3 regions of the Microbacterium sp. BK668 genome follow, and region 2 is predicted to be linked to each of the others. Evidence: predicted binding sites of a transcription regulator. Region 2 holds the regulator's gene; each other region holds the start of a gene.
The links. Region 2 encodes HrcA, which represses chaperone genes, less so after heat shock. Its sites were predicted from a motif close to TTNGCACTCGNNNNNNNCGAGTGCNAA; they were not measured.
Positions count from the first base shown of each region.

Region 1: the regulator HrcA is predicted to act here: its motif matches at 1,516-1,542, upstream of groL (chaperonin GroEL).
Region 3: the regulator HrcA is predicted to act here: its motif matches at 1,827-1,853, upstream of EV279_RS06280 (Hsp20/alpha crystallin family protein).

Region 1 is NZ_SNWG01000001.1:1,886,223-1,889,495, reverse strand. It holds gene groL (chaperonin GroEL) at 1-1,479, opposite strand, end outside; gene EV279_RS08400 (cold-shock protein) at 1,683-1,886, opposite strand; gene EV279_RS08395 (LytR C-terminal domain-containing protein) at 2,033-2,623, opposite strand; gene EV279_RS08390 (DUF3263 domain-containing protein) at 2,692-2,943, opposite strand; gene EV279_RS08385 (DUF2332 domain-containing protein) at 2,971-3,273, opposite strand, start outside.
Region 2 is NZ_SNWG01000001.1:2,601,140-2,604,412, forward strand. It holds gene hemW (radical SAM family heme chaperone HemW) at 1-973, shown strand, start outside; gene hrcA (heat-inducible transcriptional repressor HrcA) at 1,079-2,119, shown strand; gene dnaJ (molecular chaperone DnaJ) at 2,171-3,273, shown strand, end outside.
Region 3 is NZ_SNWG01000001.1:1,425,944-1,429,216, reverse strand. It holds gene EV279_RS06290 (ABC transporter ATP-binding protein) at 1-363, opposite strand, end outside; gene EV279_RS06285 (TetR family transcriptional regulator) at 454-1,059, opposite strand; gene EV279_RS06280 (Hsp20/alpha crystallin family protein) at 1,297-1,752, opposite strand; gene EV279_RS06275 (hypothetical protein) at 2,059-3,003, shown strand.

The sequences.
Region 1 (3,273 bases), 710 kb from region 2:
GTCGATGATGCCCTGCTGGAACAGGTCGCCGTACTCACCGGTCGCGGCGTTGAGGCCGTGGCCGACAGGGAGGTCGGCGACCTTGTTCGCGACGACGCCCGGCTCGAGGCCGGCGTTGAGGGCGATCTGCTTGAGCGGCGCCTCGATGGCGACCTTGACGATGTTCGCGCCGGTGGCCTCGTCGCCCGAGAGCTGCAGGCCCTCGAACGCGACCTTGCCGGCCTGGATCAGCGCGACGCCACCACCGGGGACGATGCCCTCCTCGACGGCCGCCTTCGCGTTGCGCACGGCGTCCTCGATGCGGTGCTTGCGCTCCTTGAGCTCCACCTCGGTGGCCGCGCCCGCCTTGATGACGGCGACGCCGCCGGCGAGCTTGGCGAGGCGCTCCTGAAGCTTCTCGCGGTCGTAGTCGCTGTCGGTGTTCTCGATCTCGCGGCGGATCTGGGTCACGCGACCCTCGATCTGCGCACCGTCACCGGCACCCTCGACGATGGTCGTCTCGTCCTTGGTGATGATGACCTTGCGCGCACGGCCGAGCAGGTCGAGGGTGGCGTTCTCGAGCTTGAGACCGACCTCCTCGGTGATGACCTGGCCGCCCGTGAGGATCGCGATGTCCTGCAGCTGCGCCTTGCGACGGTCGCCGAAGCCGGGAGCCTTGACGGCGGCCGACTTGAAGATGCCGCGGATCTTGTTGAGCACGAGCGTCGCGAGCGCCTCGCCCTCGACGTCCTCGGCGATGATGACGAGCTCCTTGCCGTCCTGGATCACCTTGTCGACGACGGGCAGAAGGTCCTTGATGTTCGAGATCTTCTGGTTCGCGATCAGGATGTAGGGGTCCTCGAAGACCGCCTCCTGGCGCTCGGGGTCCGTGACGAAGTAGGGGTTGATGAAGCCCTTGTCGAAGCGCATGCCCTCGGTGAGCTCGAGCTCCGTGCCGAAGGTCTGCGACTCCTCGACGGTGACGACGCCCTCCTTGCCGACCTTGTCGATCGCCTCGGCGATCAGGTCGCCGATCGTGGTGTCGGCGGCCGAGATCGACGCCGTAGCGGCGATCTGCTCCTTCGACTCGACCTCCTTGGCCGAGGCGAGCAGCTCGTCGGTGACCGCCTTGACGGCCTTCTCGATGCCCTTCTTGAGCGAGATCGGGTCGGCGCCCGCGGCGACGTTGCGAAGGCCCTCGCGGACGAGCGCCTGGGCGAGCACGGTGGCCGTCGTCGTGCCGTCACCGGCCACGTCGTCGGTCTTCTTGGCGACCTCCTTGACGAGCTCCGCGCCGATCTTCTCGTACGGGTCGTCCAGCTCGATCTCCTTGGCGATCGAGACGCCGTCGTTCGTGATGGTGGGGGCGCCCCACTTCTTCTCGAGCACGACGTTGCGACCGCGGGGGCCCAGGGTCACCTTGACGGCGTCGGCCAGCGTGTTGAGGCCGCGCTCGAGGCCGCGACGGGCCTCCTCATCGAAAGCGATGATCTTTGCCATGTGTGTGTCGTCCCTCCCGGACGTTGGCTTTCGGTCTTAGCACTCGCAGATACGGAGTGCTAAGCCATTCTGGCACTCGCCCCTATCGAGTGCAAGCCGCGCGGAAGCCCTTCCGACACATGACGACACCCCGGGGCCGGAACGCCACCGGGGTGTCTCTCACCACGCCGCTTCGCGGGACGGATGCCGCGGCATCCGTCACCTCATGCGACGATGCGCACGGACTCCGCCTGCGGCCCCTTCTGACCCGAGCCCACCGTGAACTCGACCGTCTGGCCCTCTTCGAGGACGCGGAATCCGGTCATGTCGATGTTCGAGTAGTGCACGAAGACGTCCTGGCCGTCCGCCACGGTGATGAAGCCGAAACCCTTCTCGGCGTTGAACCACTTGACAGTGCCCTGGGTCATGCGAATCACTCCTGTTGCCGTGTGTGTGGGCCCATCGTATGGTTCGCCCGAAAGCGGAAATCGCGGCGTGGGCAACTGTTGACACGCATGCCGCGAAGTGTTTACCCGACCGAAACACGCACCCCCGGCCGAGGTCGGGACGCGGGCTACGGACTCGGCGGAGTGCTCGTGCGATCGAGGCCGATCACGACGACGAGCTGCTTGGTCCGGCTCTCGTCGACGTCGGCCGTCTCGGGGTCGTCCTGCGGCTGGTAGACGTCGCTCTGGGAGACCTGCGCCCCGCCGAGGACGGTCTCGGCGAGCCCTCGCGCCGCCGCCTCGTCCTCGGGATAGGCGTAGTAGACCGTCGTCTCGGCGAAGTCCGTCGAGCCCGCCTGCCCCGCGTTGACGCTGTCGGGAGCCCACCCTGCCGCGATGATCTGGTCTCGCAGCTGGGTCGCGAGCCCCGTCTCCGGCGTGGCGTTGAGGACGATGACGGAGTACGAGGTGTCGACGACGGGCGCCACGGTCGGCAGCGGGGTGACCGTCGGCTCAGGGGTCGGGAAGAGCACGACGCGTCCGGAGGCGATCAGGGTGCCGAAGATCCCGACGGCGACGAGGACGATGGTCGCGAGGACCGCCCAGAGGAACACGACCCACCCGCGCATGCGGGGGTTCTCGGCGCGATGCGCGCCGACTCGGCCGCCGTCCGCGGGGAGTTCGTCGAAGCGATCCCGCGGGTAGGTCGTTTTCGGCACCAGGAAATGCTACCGGGCGACGCCCGCGAACCCGATTCGAGGGCGTCGGCGCGGCGCCGAGCCGGCCGTCATCGGGGATCGGCTGCGGCGCCGGCGACCCTGGTGTCCCGCGAGACGTCGCGCATCCGGCGCAGGCGCTTGACGAGCATCGGGTCGTGCTCCTGCGCCTCCGCCGTGTCGATCAGGCGTCCGAGCAGCTGGTAGTAGCGGGCGGGGGCGAGTCCGAGGTCGGAGCGGATCGCCTCCTCCTTCGCGCCGGCGTGCCGGCGCCACTCCGCCTCGAAGTCCAGGATGGCGCGGTCGCGGTCGGAGAGGGGCACGGCCTCACGGTAGCCCGGCGTCCCCTCCTATCCGGCGCGCCACTCCACGAACCCGCCGAGCGGATCGACGGCGGCGAGCGGACGGGCGTCGCGTCCGAGGACGAAGCCGCCCCACGTCGCGGGGTCGACCGGAGGATCCCAGGCCCTGTGCAGGCCCGGCGGGTCGATCGAGATCCACACGCCGCCGAGGTCGGCGAGCGCCGCGAGGAGTCGTTCCCGTCCGGCGCGCGGGATGTGCGGAAGGACACCGGGCGTCGTGACGACGAGCGTCGCCCCGGCGGGTGCCTCCGCCGCGAGCGCGTGCAGCACGGCCGGGTCGGAGGCATCCCC
Region 2 (3,273 bases):
CCCGCTCCGGCCCGCCGCGACCGTGTTCTTCGGCGGCGGGACGCCGACCCTCCTGCCGCCCGGCGATCTCGGGCGCATGCTCGACGGCGTGCGCTCCGCGTTCGGCATCCAGCCGGACGCGGAGGTGACGGTCGAGGCGAATCCCGACACGGTCACCGACTCGGTCGCGGCCGAGCTCGCGGCATCCGGCGTCACGCGCCTGTCGATCGGCATGCAGTCCTCGGTCCCGCATGTCCTCCGCGCGCTCGACCGGACCCACGACCCCCTCAACGTCGCATCCGCCGTCGCCGCTGCGCGCGCGAGCGAGCTGGACGTGAGCCTGGACCTCATCTACGGCGCCCCGGGCGAGTCCCTCGTCGACTGGCGGCGATCGCTCGAGACGGCGATCGCCCTCGAGCCCGACCACGTCTCGGCGTACGCGCTCATCATCGAGGACGGGACCAAGCTCGCCCGCCAGATCCGTCGCGGCGAGGTGCCGGCCCCGGACGACGACCTGCAGGCCGACATGTACGAGCTCGCGGACGAGCTTCTGGCCGCAGGGGGCTACGACTGGTACGAGGTCTCCAACTGGTCCACGCATGCGCGGCACCGTTCCCGCCACAACCTCGCGTACTGGCAGGGTCACGACTGGTGGGGCTTCGGCCCCGGGGCCCACAGTCATGTCGGCGGCGTCCGGTTCTGGAACGTGAAGCACCCGGCTGCCTACGCGCAGCGACTCGCGCTCGGCGAGTCTCCCGCGGCAGGACGGGAGCGACCGGATGCCGCGGCCCGCGCCCTCGAGAGCGTGCTGCTGCGCACCCGCATCCGGGAGGGCATGCCGATCGCCGACCTTCTCGGCGAGGGCCGTCATGCGGTCGCGACCCTCATCGCCGACGGGCTCATCGAAGGCCCCGCCGCGCTCCGCGGGCGGATCGTCCTCACCCGGCGCGGGCGGCTTCTCGCCGACGCCGTCGTGCGCGCGCTGACCGACTGATCCGGCCGGGGCGCGGCATCCCGGTCCGCCCCGTTCGAATCGGATAGAATTGGCACTCCGATCTGGAGAGTGCCAGCCAAGGCGATTCGGCGTGAGGAGGGCGGGATGGTCACGGACCGTGGACTCCAGGTGCTGCGGGCCATCGTGCAGGACTATGTCGACACGCACGAGCCCGTCGGCAGCAAGTCGATCGTCGAGCGGCACTCGTTCGGCGTCTCGGCGGCGACCATCCGCAACGACATGGCTCTGCTCGAGGACGAAGAGCTCATCACCGCGCCGCACACGTCGTCGGGACGCGTCCCCACCGACAAGGGCTATCGCGTCTTCGTCGACCATCTCGCAGAGCTCCGCCCGCTGACCCCGGCGCAGCGCCACGCCATCGCGTCCTTCCTCGACGGGCCCGGGGACCTCGACGATCTGCTCGTGCGCACGGTCCGAGCGCTCACGCAGCTGACGGGGCAGGTCGCGATCGTGCAGTACCCCTCGTTCGCGCAGGCCAGCGTCTCGCATGTCGAGCTCGTTCCCCTCGAAGGCGGTCGGCTCATCGTGATCCTGGTGACCGACACGGGACGGGTCTCGCAGCGGCTCGTCTTCGTCCGCGCGGAACTCGGCGACGACGTCATGACCCGCGCCCGGGTCACCGTCGGCGACCTCATCGTCGGCCGGCACGTCCGGGAGGGGTCTCAGCGCGTCGAGGAGTACCTGACGGCCGCGCAGGACGGCGCGACCACCCGCGACGAGGCGATCCTCGCGATCGTTCGGCACGTCGCCGACGAGCTCGAGGAGTTCCGCCAGGACCGCCTCGTCCTCGCCGGCGCAGCTAACCTCGCGCGCCGCGAGGCGGACTTCCGGGGCAGCATCTACCCCCTCCTCGAAGCCATCGAGGAGCAGGTGACCCTCCTCCGGCTCATGAGCGAGATGGTGGCCGACAGCCACGGCCTCGCGACCAGCATCGGCCGCGAGAACGAGGCGTTCGGGCTGGCCGAGGCATCCGTCCTCGCCAGTGACTACGACGCGACCGGAGCGCGGGCCCGGGTGGGCCTCCTGGGCCCGACGCGCATGGACTATCCGAGCAACCTGGCGACGGTGCGGGCGGTGGCCCGCTACCTGAGCCGCATGCTCGACGACGACGAGAACGCCCGCTGAGGCGCGGCGGAACCAGACGATCCCGTGCACGGCGCGGGCAGGAAGGCGACTGTGGCTGACCACTACGAGGTCCTCGGCGTCTCGCGGGACGCGACGCCGGACGAGATCAAGAAGGCGTACCGCAGGCTCGCGCGCGAGCTGCACCCGGATGTCAACCCCGGCGAGGAGGCCTCGGAGCGCTTCAAGCTCGTGACCCACGCCTACGACGTGCTGAGCGATCCCGATCAGCGCGCGCGCTACGACATGGGAGGCGGCGATTCGCCGTTCGGCGGTGGCGGCGCGAACTTCGGCGGCTTCAGCGACATCTTCGAGACGTTCTTCGGAGCCGCCGCCGGCGGGCGGCAGGGGCGTCCGCGCTCGCGCCGGGAGCGGGGTCAGGACGCTCTCGTCCGGGTGACGCTGGAGCTGAAGGACGTCGTCTTCGGGGTGCACCGCGACCTCGACGTCGACACGGCCGTCCTGTGCGAGACCTGCCAGGGCTCGTGCTGCCAGCCCGGCACGTCGCCCGTCACGTGCGACATCTGCCACGGCACGGGCCAGGTCCAGCGCCAGGTGCGCAGCCTCCTCGGCAACGTCGTCACGAGTCAGCCCTGCAACGTCTGCCAGGGCTACGGCACGACGATCCCGTACCCCTGCGCGACCTGCCAGGGCCAGGGCCGCGTGCGAGCGCGCCGTACCGTGTCGATCGACATCCCCGCCGGCGTCGAGACCGGCCTGCGCCTTCAGCTTCCGGGATCCGGCGAGGTCGGTCCCGCGGGCGGCCCCAACGGCGACCTCTACATCGAGGTCACGGTGCAGCCGCACGAGGTCTTCAGCCGCGAGGGCGACGACCTCCTCGCGACGCTCGAGGTGTCGATGCCCGACGCGATCCTGGGTGCCACCACGACGATCGAGTCCCTCGACGGGCCGGTCGAGCTCGAGGTGCGACCCGGCATCCAGGCCGGCGACGTGCTCACGATCAAGGGCCGCGGCATCACCCCGCTGCGGGGGACTCAACGCGGGGACCTCCGCGTGGGCGTGCATGTCGTGACTCCCACGCGCCTCGACCACAAGGAGCGCAAGCTCATCGAGGACTTCGCCCGCCACTCCAAGGCTCCTGCTCCGCGCCTCTCCGAGTTCCACCAGGGTCTGTTCGCCAAGCTGCGCGATCGGTT
Region 3 (3,273 bases), 1.2 Mb from region 2:
CCCCACCTGGGCGATGACCCGCTCGACGTCGCTCGTCGGCGCGCCGATGATGCGCGCGAAGTACCGCAGGTTCTGGCGGATGGTCAGGTCGCCGTAGACGGACGCGGCCTGGGTGTCGTACGCGACCCGCCGACGCTGCGCGCGCGTGCCGGCAGCGTCGCCGAGCACCGCGATGCTGCCCCCGGCGATCTTCTGCACGCCGACGATCGACCGCATGAGCGTGGTCTTGCCGCACCCCGACGGCCCCATGAGGCCGGTGATCTGTCCGCGCGGGATGTCGAGGTCGAGGCTGCGGAAGACCTCGGTCGCGCCCCGCCGCACGTGCAGCCCGCGCACCTCGACGGCGGCGGCGGGGTCAGGCATCGCGCGGCCTTCCTCGCCGCACGCCAGGCGATTTATTCATCATTGATGAATTGTGGGCCCGCGCCGGCGCGCCGTCAAGGCGGCCGGATGTCAGTCGACGAGGTAGTGCTGGACGTTGGGCGCGATGCGCTCGACCAATTCCTCGACGGATGCCGCAGCCACCGCGGGCAGCTTCAGGACGTACCGGGCGATGAGCAGACCCGCCACCTGCGAAGCGACGAGCCCGGCGCGCAGCTCGGCATCCGGCACGTCCAGCTCGGCGGCGATGCGAGCAAGAAGCTCGCGGGAGAGGAAGGCGGCGACGAGCGGCGTCGCGTAGCGGTTCCCGACCGCCGAGCGCAGCAGCACCACCCCGCGCTTGCGCACCTCGGGGCGCTCCCAGGTCTCGAGGATGTACCGGACGATCCGCTCACCGAGCTCGCCTCGGGGACCGGCGAGCATCGATGGGATCTCGGTGTCGGGCCGCATCGGGGCGCCGACGACCTCGGCGAAGAGGTCTGCCTTCGCGCCGAAGTAGTGATGGACGAGCGCGGGGTCGACGCCGGCGCGGCCCGCGATGCTCCGGATTGTGGCACCGTCGTAGCCCTGCTCGCCGAACTCGTCGACGGCCGCCGCGAGGATGCGATCGCGCGCGCCCGATTCACCGCCTCGCGGGCGGCCCCGGCGCCGAGGCGTCGGTACGACGTATTCGGGCATGGCGTCAGCCTAGACGCGGCAACCCCCGCAGCCGCGGGCGTACGAAGGGCCCGCCACCGAGCCCGCACGGTTTACCGGCGGATGCTCGATCACACGGTGATCCGTGCGATTTCGGCTCGCTGCGGTTGAACCCCGGGCCCGTCACACGGCCACAGCCCCGAGCCGGGGGGACTCGGGGCTGTCGCGGGTGAGGGCGCGCGGGAGCGCGGACGGCTGGTCGGGCGACCTGCGATCAGATCACTGCTCGACCGGCTGCGGCTCGTCGCGGTTCTCGTGCGCGGTGATCGTCGACGGATTGGTGTTGGCCGTCACCTCGATCTTGCGCGGCTTAGCCTTCTCGCTCACGGGGATCGTGACGCTCAGCACGCCGTTGGCGTAGTTCGCGGTGATGCGCTCGGTGTCGATGCCCTGGCCGAGGTTGAGCTGGCGGAGGAAGCTCACGGCCTCGCGCTCGCGGGTGATCCACTTGACGCCCTCGCCGGTCGTCAGCGTGCGCTCGGCGCGGATCGTCAGGAGCTGGCCGTCGACGTCGATGTCGACAGAGCCGGGGTCGATGCCCGGCATGTCGGCGGTCAGCACGTAGTGGTCGCCGTCGCGGTAGAGGTCCATCGGCATGCGGCGCGGTCCGCGGCGGGTGTCGAAGAGGCCGGAAGCGAGGCGGTCGAGGTCGCGGAACGGGTCGTACTGGGCCATGGTTCTCTCCTTCTCATCGGTGGTGTTCGGTTGGTCGTGGGAAGTTGAGTCGACTCGGCTCAACTAACTCCAGATTAGCACTCCGCATGGCCGAGTGCCAACGCTTCGCCCACGGCGAACGAGGCCGGCCCGGCGCCGTTTCAGCCGTCGTGACGCCGCTGAGCTGCCGCGTTCGGCGGCGCTGACCGCCGGACGCCCGAACCTGGGGTACGCGGCTCTTCTCCACAAGAGGCGGGGCACCGGCGAAGTGCACAGGAGCAGCCCCGTCCTTCGGTCGCCTGATTCGAGCCGAGGCACGCTCGCGGGATGAATGAGCGCGCGCAGCCGTTGCCGGCAGAGCTCGGCGAGGAGTTCTCGGTGGCCATGGCCTTGGCGTCGGGCGTCCGGCCGGCGCGTCTTCGGGCCGTCGACCTCTCGGCGCCGTTCTGGGGGGTTCGCATGCGGCGAGGGGACGCGGACGGATCGGACGACGGCATCAGGATGCTGCGCTCCTATGCGACCCGGATGCCCGTCGGATCGTTCTTCTCCCACCAGACCGCGGCGCTGATCTGTGGTGTCCCGCTTCCGCAGGCGGCCCTGGACGCGGTGCATGTCAGCGTCCTCGCGCCGGCACGCGCCCCAGCGGGGCGCGGCGTCCGTGGGCACCAGCTCGCCCCCGAGCTGGTGCGCGTCCGCACCCATCGCGGACTGCCCGTCGCCTCCCCGTCGTCAACCTGGGTGCAGCTCGGCGCGGTGCTCGATGTGCCCGACCTGGTCGCTGCGGGTGACGCGCTCGTGCTCCGCCCACGTGCCAAGGACGGACGTCGTCTGATGCCACTGACCACGCGCGACGAGCTCGCGGGCGCTCTGGCTGCCGGCCGGCGGCTCGGCGCCGCCGACCTCCGCGTCGCGCTCGGGCTCGTGCGCGAGGGCGCGGCATCCCGACCCGAGACTCACCTGCGGCTCGCCATGGCCTCCGCCTCGCTTCCGGAACCCGAGCTCGATTTCGACGTCCGGGATGCGCGCGGTGGCCGGATTGGGTGGACCGAGTTCGCCTTCCCCGGGTGGGGGGTCCTCGTCGAGTACGAGGGCGACCACCACCGCACCGACGCGAAGCAGTGGAACCGCGACATCCTGAAACACGACCTCTGCCGTGCAGCCGGCTGGGAGGTCGTGCGAGTGACCTCGGCGCACCTGTACCCCGATGCGAGGCTCGCCGTCGAGCGCGTACGCGCGGCACTTGTCCGCGCCGGGTGGACGCCCGGGCCGTGATGCCTTCGACCCGTTCACTTGCGGCGTTCTGCAGAGGGCCACGCAGATCGGCGCAACTGAGCTTCCGGCGCGCGCGCTCACTTGCGGCGATCGGCTCCCAGCCGCGCAGATCGGCGCAACTGAGCTTCCGGCGCCCGCTCACTTGCGGCGTTCTCCACCCACCCGCGCAGATCGGCGCAACTGAGCTTTCCGGCGCAAGTGAGCCCTCCGGCGCTTGCTCACTTGCGGCGTTCTGCAGTTACCCGCGCAGATCGGCGCAACTGAGCCTTT